4 regions of the Parashewanella sp. 2210YD4-3 genome follow, and region 2 is predicted to be linked to each of the others. Evidence: predicted binding sites of a transcription regulator. Region 2 holds the regulator's gene; each other region holds the start of a gene.
The links. The regulator sigma-54, encoded in region 2, starts transcription at its own class of promoters, with help from an activator protein. The targets are predictions, from matches to a motif close to GTTGGCACGNNNNTNGNNT.
Positions count from the first base shown of each region.

Region 1: the regulator sigma-54 is predicted to act here: its motif matches at 1,379-1,397, upstream of AC1EU0_RS16700 (nitric-oxide reductase large subunit).
Region 3: the regulator sigma-54 is predicted to act here: its motif matches at 1,289-1,307, upstream of AC1EU0_RS16225 (YggN family protein).
Region 4: the regulator sigma-54 is predicted to act here: its motif matches at 1,197-1,215, upstream of flhA (flagellar biosynthesis protein FlhA).

Region 1 is NZ_JBWQOG010000013.1:55,565-58,777, reverse strand. Features, by position in the region: gene AC1EU0_RS16710 (hypothetical protein) at 1-713, opposite strand, end outside; gene AC1EU0_RS16705 (PH domain-containing protein) at 795-1,238, opposite strand; gene AC1EU0_RS16700 (nitric-oxide reductase large subunit) at 1,457-3,213, shown strand, end outside.
Region 2 is NZ_JBWQOG010000016.1:43,220-46,432, reverse strand. Features, by position in the region: gene rapZ (RNase adapter RapZ) at 1-292, opposite strand, end outside; gene ptsN (PTS IIA-like nitrogen regulatory protein PtsN) at 289-732, opposite strand; gene hpf (ribosome hibernation-promoting factor, HPF/YfiA family) at 735-1,034, opposite strand; gene AC1EU0_RS18365 (RNA polymerase factor sigma-54) at 1,076-2,557, opposite strand; gene lptB (LPS export ABC transporter ATP-binding protein) at 2,624-3,213, opposite strand, start outside.
Region 3 is NZ_JBWQOG010000012.1:90,316-93,528, forward strand. Features, by position in the region: gene mutY (A/G-specific adenine glycosylase) at 1-335, opposite strand, end outside; gene trmB (tRNA (guanosine(46)-N7)-methyltransferase TrmB) at 443-1,159, shown strand; gene AC1EU0_RS16225 (YggN family protein) at 1,344-2,156, shown strand; gene AC1EU0_RS16230 (LysR family transcriptional regulator) at 2,434-3,213, shown strand, end outside.
Region 4 is NZ_JBWQOG010000004.1:154,609-157,821, reverse strand. Features, by position in the region: gene AC1EU0_RS07905 (methyl-accepting chemotaxis protein) at 1-1,072, opposite strand, end outside; gene flhA (flagellar biosynthesis protein FlhA) at 1,258-3,213, shown strand, end outside.

The DNA of each region.
Region 1 (3,213 bases), on a different contig from region 2:
AGACCTGTTTTTGAAACTGGCTCCCAACTATCCCAACACTGCAACTCAACGATATCTGTAGGCTTTAATGGTCTGTATGTAATCGGGCAATCACCTAAGCTGTTTTCAGGTACACTTTCAGGGACAGTTTGTGAATTTATCCACTCAATAAGTGATAATACTTCTTCATTTTTTTGCCGATATTCTTTCATAAACTCGGTGGCAATATAGGTCATTTGCTGAAAATAGTGATAATTGTATACAAAGTCATCATCGTCTTCTTCCGTAAATAACCTGACAGTTTGAATAATGCTGGTGTAACTATCTTCAGAAACCTTTGCAAAAAATTCAGAAATAGCGTCAATGTTCCCATTTATCGCTGAGCAAATAAGGTAGCTTTGTAGCATTTCAGCTGTGTGAAGAAAGCGACCTTCGACAACTTGATGTTCATCCCCTTTTTCTGCCATTTCTAATGCATTTGAAATAATTGAAATGACGTTTTCTTGCTCGAAGATGTTGTCGGGAAACGATTTATGTGGCGGATTTTCTGAAATATTGACGTGAAAAAAGTATTCAATCCTACGTTGGACCAGTTTTGATAGTCTTGATAGTTCTTCAAGAGAATATAGACGATCTCTAGCTAAGAAGAACCCCAATTCATTATCTATCGTAGAATCTAAGGCTTTATTTGCGTCTAATAATTGTTGAACAGTTGAAATGGGAGATACAGCCATAATCATCAAGATAAAGAAATTATGGCTTTTACCTTACAATAGTGTGTTTTTTGCTCAAGTTAAATTATGTTCACTCGTAACTTACGCTTGTTGTTGAGGTTTGATATAGCCTTTTACGGCTTCGATAAATTTTGACTTTTCACGTGGTGAAACTAATACATACTGGCCATCTCCATATTGAATTTCCACTCTATCTAACGATAATGCAGGGCCTGCTAATGGGTTGCTGGTTTCTTTAACAGAAGAGATTTTGCTTAAAGGAATACGCCAGTGAAAAGGGCCATTTTGGATCAGCAGTTTGTTTTGGTGCTCATCGATTCGATAATACGTCCTTGCACACAACCAGAGTGGAAATACAGCACCTATTGTGAAAGTAAACAGTCCAATCACTAAGTTAGTTAATGAATACTGAGAGATGGCTAATTGCAATGCACCAAATGTACAAACCACCACTGTAATGAGTAACACTAACATCAGCCATACATCGACTTTTGATCGGAAAATTAACTGCTTTTGGTGGCTCATTTTATTCTCCCTAATATGAAATCACTTAATGCTGTCAATATGACATAGCTGTCAAAGAGACAGTGTTTAAGTGGGTGTTAAATTGACAATAACGTTATGTTGCATTTCATTGTTACCCTTTTAAAACAATAAGTTAACAGCTTGGCATGAAAGCCGCAATAGTTACGCAAACAAGAGTTCGAAAATCGCTTTTGGGAAGTGGAACGCAAGGGGCTGTTATGAATAAACAAAAACTCACTGCCATCGCATTGCTTATGGTGCTGGTGGCTTCATTTACCGTACTGCTCAGTTTGGGCAGTGACATTTATCGTGAAAAACCACCCATACCTGAGGCCTATACCGATAGCCATGGCCAAGTGGTATACAGTAAAAATGATGTTGAACAAGGTCAGCTGGTATGGCGCTCAATGGGCGGACATCAGTTAGGTTCGATTTGGGGACATGGTTCGTATGTCGCTCCCGACTGGACGGCAGACTGGCTACACCGCGAAGCACAAGCTTGGTTAAATATCACTGCAAATCAGAAATATGGTAAAGACTTCTCATTATTGAGCAGTTCTCAACAAGCTGGTCTTGAGCAGTTACTGCGTGAAGACATTCGCAAAAATACCATTGAAAAAGATGCTAATGGTCGAGAGTTCGTGCGCTTATCAGATACTCGTATCAAGGCGATTGAGCAACTTCAAACTCATTACATCGCTTTATTTGGCGATGATCCAGCGCTGCAACCATTGCGTGAACAATACGCAATGAAAGAAGGAACAGTAAATACCGCTGAAAATCGTCAAAAGCTTTCGGCTTTCATTTTCTGGGGCGCATGGGCGGCAATCACTGAGCGTCCGGGGCTTGACCATACTTACACTAACAACTGGCCGTTTGATCCTCAATTAGGGAATACGCCGACTTCTGACAATATTGTTTGGTCAATTCTAAGTATTGTTATGTTGATTGCGGGTATCGGTGCACTAGTGTGGTATCACGCTAGCGTTAAGCATGATCCACTACCAGAGCCTGCAAAAGAAGATCCTCTCTTTTTCACAAACCCTACACCATCACAAAAAGCGGTTTATAAGTACTTTGTAACTGCGATAGGTTTATTCTTATTGCAAATCTTTTTAGGAGGAATTACGGCGCACTATGCGGTAGAAGGTCAAGATTTCTATGGTATTCCTCTAGCTGAAATTCTACCTTATTCAGTCGTACGTACTTGGCATACGCAGTTGGCCGTATTCTGGATTGCCACTGCATGGTTAGGTACGGGTTTATATATCGCACCAGCATTATCTAAATATGAACCTAAGTTCCAAAGAATCGGTGTCAACGTTCTTTGGGTGGCGTTGGTTGTTGTCGTACTTGGCTCTATGACAGGTGAATGGTTAGGTGTACAACAGTACTTCGACCTAGACATGAACTACTTGTTCGGTCACCAAGGCTATGAGTACATTGATTTAGGTCGCGTGTGGCAAGTTCTGCTACTCGGTGGTCTATTAATTTGGTTGGCATTAGTCACTGCGGCTATCAAACCAGCATTGGGCGATAAAGGTGAAATGCGCCCTGTTATTTGGATCCTTTACGCATCATGTGTGGCCATTGGTCTGTTCTATGGTGCAGGTCTGATGATGGGCAAACACACTAACCTTGCGATTGCTGAATACTGGCGTTGGTGGGTGGTTCATCTATGGGTAGAAGGCTTCTTTGAAACCTTTGCGACTTCAGTTATCGCATTGATGATGGTTCGTCTTGGCCTTATCAGAGCAAGAAGTGCCAACGGTGCAGTATTGTTCGCAACGGTTATTTTCTTAACGGGTGGCTTGATTGGTACTTTGCATCACCTTTACTTCACTGGTGCACCGACTGCCGTTATCGCTTGGGGCGCAATCTTCTCAGCATTAGAAGTAGTACCGTTAGCGCTAATTGGTTACGAAGCGGTAGAAACGTATCGTATGCGTAAAGCAAGTCCTTGGATGCAGCGTTA
Region 2 (3,213 bases):
TTTCGGTATATCTTTTTAGTAAAACATCATCGCTCGAACTGATAAAAAAGCTAAGAATTTCAATCCCAGTCAGGCTTTTAAGCTGGCGCTCAAATACTTTGTCTTGTTCAGGTAGATTACGAACATCAACGCTGATTGCCACTAATTCCTGATTCGGTTTTAGTTCTTCAATTAAACCACCTAACAAAGTCATAGGCAGATTATCAACGCAGTAATAGCCCAAATCTTCAAGTACTTTGAGTGCAACCGATTTTCCGGAGCCACTTCTACCTGAAACAATGACTAATTTCATGCAGTGATCACCTCATAGAGTTCTTGTTCATCATTAATACGACGTAACTGCTTTAGCGTTTGCTTATCACTGAGCTTTTCAGCCATAGCCGATAAGGTGCTGAGGTGTTGCTGGCATTGATCAGACGGCACCAACAGCGCAAACAAGATATCCACCGGCTGTTTATCAATGGCTTCAAAGGCGATGGGTTGCTCACATTTGATCAACACCGCAATTGGGGTATCAATGTTATCTAATCGACCGTGAGGAATGGCAATTCCGTTACCAATGCCGGTACTGCCCATTTTTTCACGGGTGAGTAGACTTTCAAAGATTTCTTGAGAAGAAAGTTCAGGATACTGCGAAGCGACTAAGTCACTGATCATTTCCAGTACTTTCTTCTTGCTGCCAGGCGTTGCACAAGTGGTGCATTCCGGCTTCAAAATGATGTTTAATTCCATCGTTAATATTTTATCAACTTCTCTTTATGTTTGATCACTTGACGATCCAATTTAGCTACCAATAAATCGATAGCCGCGTACATATCATCATGTTGTGATTTGGCATAGGCTTCTTTGCCATTTAAGACCAAACTGGCTTCTGCAGTTTGATTTGTTTTTCGAACATTGAGTACGATGCGCACATTATTGATCTGTTCGATATGACGTTCAAGTTTTGCCATTTTCCCGCTGACATATTCTTTTAGTGATTCAGTAACATCCAACTGCTGACCATTTTGTTGACCATTGATCCGGATTTGCATATCCATTGCCTCCTGTCGTTGTTAACTGCCGCTTTATTTCATCATAAGCTCTTTCGCTGGTTTGATGGTGGGATCATCATCGCTTCGCGGTATTTTGCGATGGTTCGTCTTGCCACTTTGATCCCTTGTTCTCCTAGCAGTTGCGCAATCTTATTATCACTGAGCGGTTTTTTCTGATTCTCTTCTGCCACCAGTTTTTTGATTAGCGCTCGAATCGCTGTTGAAGAACATTCTCCGCCATCATCGGTTCCAACATGGCTAGAGAAAAAGTATTTCAGTTCAAAAATTCCTCTTGGAGTGTGCATGTATTTTTGTGTCGTCACTCGCGATATCGTCGACTCATGCATTTCAATTTCTTCAGCGACATCATTCAAAATCATCGCTTTCATAGCTTCAGGACCATGTTCAAAAAAGTTGACCTGATTTTTTACAATACAATTGCACACCTTTAATAATGTATCGTTACGGCTCTCTAAACTTTTAATAAACCACTTAGCATCTTGCAGGTGACCGCGAACAAATTGGGTATCATCTCTACTTCGACTGGTTTTGGCCAGCGCGGCATATTGCTGATTGAGTCCTATTTTTGGCATCACATCTGGATTTAATTCCACTTGCCAACGCCCATTTTTTTTACTGACAGACACATCAGGTATTACATATTCATCGTCTTTACGGCCAATATTCAATCCCGGCCTTGGGTCCAAACTCTGGATCAAATTCATCGCAGCTTTGAGTTGTGGTTCTCTAAGCTTAGTTTTTTTCAGTAAAGATCGAAAGTCTCGTACAGCAATCAAATCAATGTGATGCTGAATAATGTTTTTCGCTTCAGCCAAATAGGGGGTTAAGTCGTCAAAATGCGAGAGTTGCAAATATAAACACTCTGGTACGTCACGAGCGGCAATACCAATAGGATCAAAATGCTGTACTCGTTTTAACACCGCCTCTACTTCATCCATTTCAATTTCAGGGTCACCCATAGCCTCTAAAATATCATCTAGTGACTGGGTCAAATACCCACGCTCGTCGATGGCTTCAATTATCGCAGTGGCTATCGCGTAGTCCGTGCTCGAAAAAGGCGTGAGGTTTTTTTGCCATTCAAGGTGTTCGTATAATCCATCACTGGTTTCGCCTTGAAACGGAAGGTCATCAGCAGGTAAAGCACCACTGCCAGAAGTAGGCATAGCCGTAAAGGTTTCATCCCATGTGGTATCCATGGGCAGTTCTTCAGTCAGCTTTTCTTTGCTTAGGGACTCTACAGTGTCAGGAATCTCAGGCTCAACTATATCTTGGCTTTCGTTTTGATTGATTAGCGAATCCAGCTCGACTTCAGGTGCCGTTTCTGACTCAGTCTTTGTCGATGCCAGTTCTTCTTCTAATTCCAATAATGGATTAGATTCAAGTGCCTGTTGAACTTCTTGATGTAGCTCTAATGATGAAAGCTGTAGCAAGCGTATGGCTTGTTGCAGCTGAGGCGTCATTGTGAGCTGTTGTCCTAACTTAAGCTGAAGCGACGCTTTCATAGTTACCGCTGATCCTTCTTATTGTTTTTGTTGGCGCATGGGAAAGCTCCCTAAAAATAATCACTACTATAACGTGAATTGTTCTCCCAAGTACACTTCCCGAACATGCTTATCATCAAGGATGGCTTCAGGTGTGCCTTCGGCTATCAAGCTGCCGTGGCTAACAATATAAGCATGCTCACATACATCCAGTGTTTCACGAACATTATGGTCGGTGATCAACACCCCTAATCCACGATCTCTCAATTGTTCAATGATTTTTTTAATATCAATCACAGAGATAGGATCGACCCCAGCAAAAGGTTCATCCAAGAGAATAAATTGAGGATTCGCGGCTAACGCACGGGCAATTTCTACTCGACGACGTTCACCGCCTGATAAAGCCATACCTAAGCTGTCACGAATATGAGTAATATGAAACTCTTCAAGCAAGTGTTCTAGCTGTTCTTCGCGCTGTTGTTGATTAAGTGATGCACGCATTTCTAATACCGCCATGATGTTTTCATAAACGGTCAATTTGCGAAAAATACTGGCTTCTTGTGGTAAGTAACCAATACCTTTACGAGCGCGCATGTGCATGGGATCTAATGTGAGATCATCGCTGTCGATAAAAATCTGGCCCTTATCACTTTTGACTAAGCCCACCACCATATAAA
Region 3 (3,213 bases), on a different contig from region 2:
ACATCATAGAAGGACTCAGGAAATTCACCTTTGTGCTTATCTCGTATAAGTTGAGAAGCTTTATGTAAGTTTCTTGCTCTAGCGTAGTAACCAAGTCCAGTCCAATGATGGAGGACTTCATCTTGTTCGGCATTAGCTAAATCTAAAACACTGGGAAAGCTTGCCATGAATTTTTCAAAGTAGGGAATAACCGTAGCGACTTGAGTTTGCTGAAGCATGATCTCAGAAACCCATACTTTATATGGGGTTTTACTCTGCTGCCAAGGTAAGGTTTTACGTCCGTGAATATCGTACCAGTTGATAATACGATCTGAAAAAGAGGGTATTTTTGTCATGGCGGCAGTGTAATCGGCATCGATTAACGACACAAGGGACTTGCACTGTTTTTCACTTTGTAGATAATGCTCCATCTTTGATGAAATTGTTGAGAACAGAGGCAATAATGAGCGAAGTTACCACCGCTGAATTTAATGAAGAAGGTAAGTACCTTCGTAAAGTTAGAAGCTTTGTATTACGTGAAGGTCGTTTAACCAAAGGACAAGCCCACGCTATTGAAACTCAATGGCCGACAATGGGGTTAGATTATAGCCCTGAGGCAATTGATTTAAAGTCGGTATTTGGTCGTGAAGCAGACACCGTTCTTGAAATTGGTTTTGGTATGGGCGCCTCATTAGTTGAAATGGCCGCAAATGCTCCAGAGCAGAACTACATTGGTATTGAGGTACATCAACCGGGTGTTGGTGCTTGCTTGGCTAGTGCGGCAGAAGCAGAAGTGACTAACCTTCGTGTATACCACCATGACGCGATTGAGGTATTAGAAAACTCGATTGCAGATGGTTCGTTAGCACGCGTGCAATTATTCTTCCCAGATCCTTGGCACAAGAAGCGTCACCACAAACGTCGTATTGTTCAGCCTGAATTTGTTCAACTGTTAAGACGTAAGTTAAAAGTTGGTGGTGTATTCCACATGGCGACTGACTGGGAAAACTATGCAGAGCACATGTTAGAAGTGATGGATGCGGCTGAAGGGTATAAAAATCAGTCTAAAACGAAAGATTATGTTGAACGTCCAGAGCATCGCCCATTAACAAAATTCGAAGCGCGTGGTCAAAGACTTGGTCACGGTGTTTGGGATCTAATGTTCGAAAAAACGGTATAATTTACTCTATAATCATATTTACCAAGAGTTAGTATTTTTAACTAACTCTTGGTTTTCTAAATTCTTAATCATTTCTGTTTATTTTTCACTTTTAAAATACAATTCCTTTTAAAACATATGTTTATGTGTTTTGGCACAGTTCCTGATATAGCTTTGTCAACTGAATGATAAAAGGAACTTCACCATGACTTTTGCTAAAACCACCACTTCAATGATCATTGCTAGTTCATTTATGGCTTCCTCGGCTTTTGCTCATGATGAGCATCGTCAAGAATGTAATATCTCACTAAACTATGACATCACGGCTTCTTCAAATGAGTTAACTGTAAGTGATAATGGCAATGAACAATACCGCATTGTAGGTGATCGTTTATTTGTTAATGACAAACAAGTTGATTTAGATGCAGGTCAAAAACGTTTGGTTTCTGAATATCGGCAAGAGGTGGTTGACCAAGTTCCTCAAGTGATCGAATTAGTGAATGGGGCTGTAGAGCTAGCGTCTGATGCTATGGGGTCAGCACTTACTCCCCTACTTGGCGATGAAGCGGGTAGTAAGCTTGAAGAAGTTATGGAAAAGGTTCAAGAGCGTATAGGCAAAGTTGCATATCAAGATGGTAACTCTTATCACCTTGGTGCTACTGAATCTACGATTGATCAAGCATTTGACCAAAACTTCGAAGAAGAAATCGAAAATGCAGTGAAAAGCTCCATTGGCAGTATTCTTATGAATGTTGGTGCTGCATTAATGTCATCGGATGGCGGAAGCTTCAGTGAAAAACTGACCGCATTCGAGCAAAAAATGGAAACAATGGCGGAAGATTTAGAGACTAGTGTCGAAGCACAGGCCGCCGATTTTGAACAACAAGCTGATCAAATGTGCGATAACTTCAAGTCTTTGGCTAAATTAGAGCAAGAAGTAAGATTGGCGATTCCTGAGTTAAAAGCTTTACCAATAACTATTAACAACCAGAAAGTACATAAAGAACATAGTATTTAAGTTTTAAAGTAACCTTTCCCTTATATTATCTTCCCTTATCTCCTTGGAAGTTCAGGCGCTCTCGTAGCGCCTTTTTTTATTGATTCAGGTAAAGTACATCAATCGAAGTTTGAGTGTATACTCGTGATACTTGAAAATGCAACTTTCAGGGCTTATTCAGCGTTGCATTATTCGAGGCGTGAAAGTGCAGAACTAGCGGGCTAATTTAAGCTTTCACAACACAGAAGAATCAATGCTGAAATCTTGCATCTTCAGGTATCACGAGTATGGATTTTCAATGGCATTAAGTAATCAGCTGTTATTGTTTTTAGATGTAGTGCAACAAGGTTCATTCACGAAAGCGGCTGCTTTACATGATATGGATAGGTCATCTTTGTCAAAAAAAATAAAACAGTTAGAAAGGGATTTAGGGGTTACGCTGCTTAATCGTTCTACTCGCTCGTTTTCGTTAACTCATGCGGGTGAGGAGGTGCTGGCGACAACTAAAAAGTTAAAAGAAAACTTAGATGAAATAAAATATATTGCCAGCTCATATCAATCAGAACCCAAAGGCCGGCTGAGAGTTACATCTCCTATTTATTTCGGGCACGAGTATTTATCGCCTGTGATTGCTGATTTTATTAAGAAGTACCCGGAAATTGAAATTGAACATTCGATGTCAGATATAAAATCAGACATCATTACTGATAATTTTGATTTGGCTTTTCGTTTAGGAAAATTAGCAGATTCAAGATTGATAGCGAAAAAAATCGCTGATGCACATTTTGTTTTAATTGCGTCACGTGACTTTTATGAGACAAATGGTCGACCGAATACGCCTCAAGAAATTGAGAAGCTACCCTGTGTTATCTATAAAAACTCAGAAGTAACGCTAGACCAACTTACCTTAATAAATAAAAGCTCTAATGAGGAATACTCTAATATTCGGTTACATGGGCGTATTAAAGTCAGCAATGTCAGAACCTTAATCGATGCCGTTAGTGATGGTTTAGGGTTTGCGGTTATTGATGCCTCTAATCTGCATGATAGTTTGTCAGAGTTAGGGCTGGTCACCTTA
Region 4 (3,213 bases), on a different contig from region 2:
GCTGTTGGATTCTCATCGCTCCGTGCTGTACTTCTTGGCTTAAACCTTCAATGGCACTCACTGCGTCATGAGTTTGGCTTTCTCCATGAGTTGCTAGAGAGTTGGTTTTTTGAGAGTGTGATGCGGTACCCTCAGCATTGCATCTCACTTGTTCTGCAGAAGCGGCCATTTCCGTCATAGCTGTCGCCATTTGGTCGGTATTGTACTTCTGTGCTTGGACTTCTTTTTTGGTGGTATTGGCAACCGAGTTAATATCAATTGCAGACTGTGTTACCTGTTGGGCGTTAGATACTACAGAACATAAAGTATCATTAATTTGCTTAACCATTTGGTTAAATGCTGTCGAAACCGCTCCAATCTCATCTTCACGATTATCTTTGAGTTGAAGGGATAAGTCTGATGTGTCAGAAATAGTGCTCATTACATGGCGCAAACTTCTTAAACGGGCAATGACCACTCTATTCAAAATATAGGCGGTAAAAATAAAGGCAATAAAAAATAAAGCAAGCTGAACAAGTCCAGTTGTCCATAATGTTCTACTTAAAGCTTTGTCTTCGGCGGCCAGAGAGTAGTCGATTCTTAACGCACCTAGTTGAGTATTTTCTGGAACTTGATGACAGCCTAAGCAATTCACACCTTGGTAGTTTGACTGGGCCAGAATAGGCTCGATACGGGTTAATACTCTGCCATTAGGTGTTTTACGAATTTCGTTAATGACTTGCCCATTAATTCCCCGCTGATCTAACGTATCTTGGACTTGTTCACTCGCTAAACCTGAGCCAAAAACCTTACTTAACACTGGTGAACGAATGATACGAATATCGTTAATTTCGTCCTCTGCTATTAGCCGCTCGCGAATCATTTCTCTATTATTGATGCTACCTGTAAGCATCATGGCATTAAGGGAGTCAAAATAAGACTTTGTCACACTATGGGTGTGTTGTTGAGCAAACTCTTCTAGATTTTCCCTTTGGGTGCTGGCATTAAACCAAAAGGTGAACACCAAGACTGTCAAAAAAATACACGCCAAACAAAGAAGGACTAGAGAGCGAATCGACAGGGTACTCTTCATATTATTGCTTTAAAAATTCGAAATCGTAATTGGTTATCGGCATCGCCTAAGAGTTTATTAACTAAATTTTGTGAACTAATGCACAATCGATTAATCCTTGCGCAACTAGCCAAATTTACCTCTTTTTGGCTCATTCCTTGCTTTTAACTCTTTATTATTAAAAAGTGTCAAACATTGGTTTTTGAATGAATGCCGTATTAGGTCGATTTAAGCAGTTAAATGCAGCGAATATTAAAGGGATCGGGACACCCATTCTTGTATTAGCAGCGATGGCGATGATTATTCTGCCAATGCCTCCGTTGCTGCTCGATACTTTATTTTCTTTTAATATCGCATTGGCTTTAGTGGTCATGTTAGTTGCTATTTATTCTAATCGACCATTGGATTTTGCGGCATTCCCAGCAGTGTTGTTGGTGGCAACTTTGTTACGACTTGCTCTAAACGTCGCATCAACTCGTGTGGTTTTACTTGAAGGTCATAACGGTGGTGATGCCGCAGGTAAAGTTATCGAAGCCTTTGGTAATGTCGTAATCGGTGGTAATTATGCCGTTGGTTTAGTGGTGTTCATCATTCTTATTATCATCAACTTTGTGGTGGTAACTAAAGGTGCTGGTCGAATTGCTGAGGTAAGTGCTCGCTTTACACTCGATGCAATGCCAGGTAAGCAAATGGCCATCGACGCTGATTTGAATGCAGGTACTATCGATCAAGACCAAGCACGAATTCGTCGAAGTGAAGTGACCCGAGAAGCCGATTTCTATGGCGCGATGGATGGTGCATCTAAATTTGTAAAAGGTGATGCAATTGCTGGGATCATGATTCTTATCATCAATATTCTTGGTGGTTTTGTTATCGGTATGGTGCAGCATGGATTGGATTTTTCTAGTGCTGTTGAAATCTATACCTTGCTTACCATCGGTGATGGCTTGGTCGCGCAAATTCCTGGTTTGTTACTTTCCATTGCTGCAGCACTAATGGTGACTCGCCAAAATGAATCCGGTGATATGGGTTCAATGATGATGAGTCAGATGTTTGACAATCATAAATCTTTAGCTATTGCAGCCGGTTTGTTGACAGTTATGGGCTTAGTTCCCGGTATGCCACACTTAGCATTTTTAAGCTTTGGTTTGTTTACTGGTGGCGCCGCATATTTTATATATCGTCGTAATCAACAACGTTTGAAAGAAGCAGAAGAATTGGCTAATGCCGAAGCTGTCGAACCTCAGCAATCTGAAACTAAAGAGCTAGGTTGGGATGATGTTCGTCATGTAGATGTTATTGGACTTGAAGTTGGTTACCGCCTGATCCCATTAGTGGATAAAAACCAAGGTGGTGAATTGCTAAATCGCATTAAAGGGGTGCGTAAAAAGCTGTCTCAAGAATTTGGCTTCTTAGTTCCTGCTGTACATATTCGTGATAATTTGGATTTATCTCCAAACAGTTATCAAATTTCGTTAATGGGAGTCGTCGTAGGTGAATCTGATATTCAGCACGATTGTGAGCTAGCCATTAACCCTGGTCAAGTTTACGGGCAGCTTGATGGTAGCGTAACGAAGGATCCGGCTTTTGGTCTAGAGGCCGTTTGGATTAATCCTCAGCAGCGAGAGCATGCTCAAACATTGGGTTATACCGTAGTCGATGCTGCAACTGTTGTGGCAACTCATATCAGCCAACTATTAACCAACAATGCAGCCAAACTACTTGGCTATGAAGAAGTGCAGCAATTATTGGATATTCTGAAAGAGAATTCTCCAAAATTGGTGGATGGATTTATTCCTGAAGTGTTGTCTCTTGGTGTTGTTGTAAAAGTAATGCAAAACCTACTTGAGGAAGGTGTTTCAATTAGAGATCAAAGAACCATTATTCAGACTTTGATTGAATACGCACCTAAGAGTCAAGATACCGAAGTATTGACAGCAGCAGTACGTATCGCATTGAAACGAATGATTGTGCAAGAAATTGCCGGACCTGAACCTGAAGTACCCGTCATAATATTGGCTCCAGAGTTGGAACAGATGTTGCATCAGTCTATGCAGGCAACAGGTGGTGATGGGCCAAACATTGAGCCGGGCCTTGCAGAACGCATGCAGCAGTCGCTAACAGACGCTGCACAACAGCAAGAGCTAATCGGTCAGCCCGCC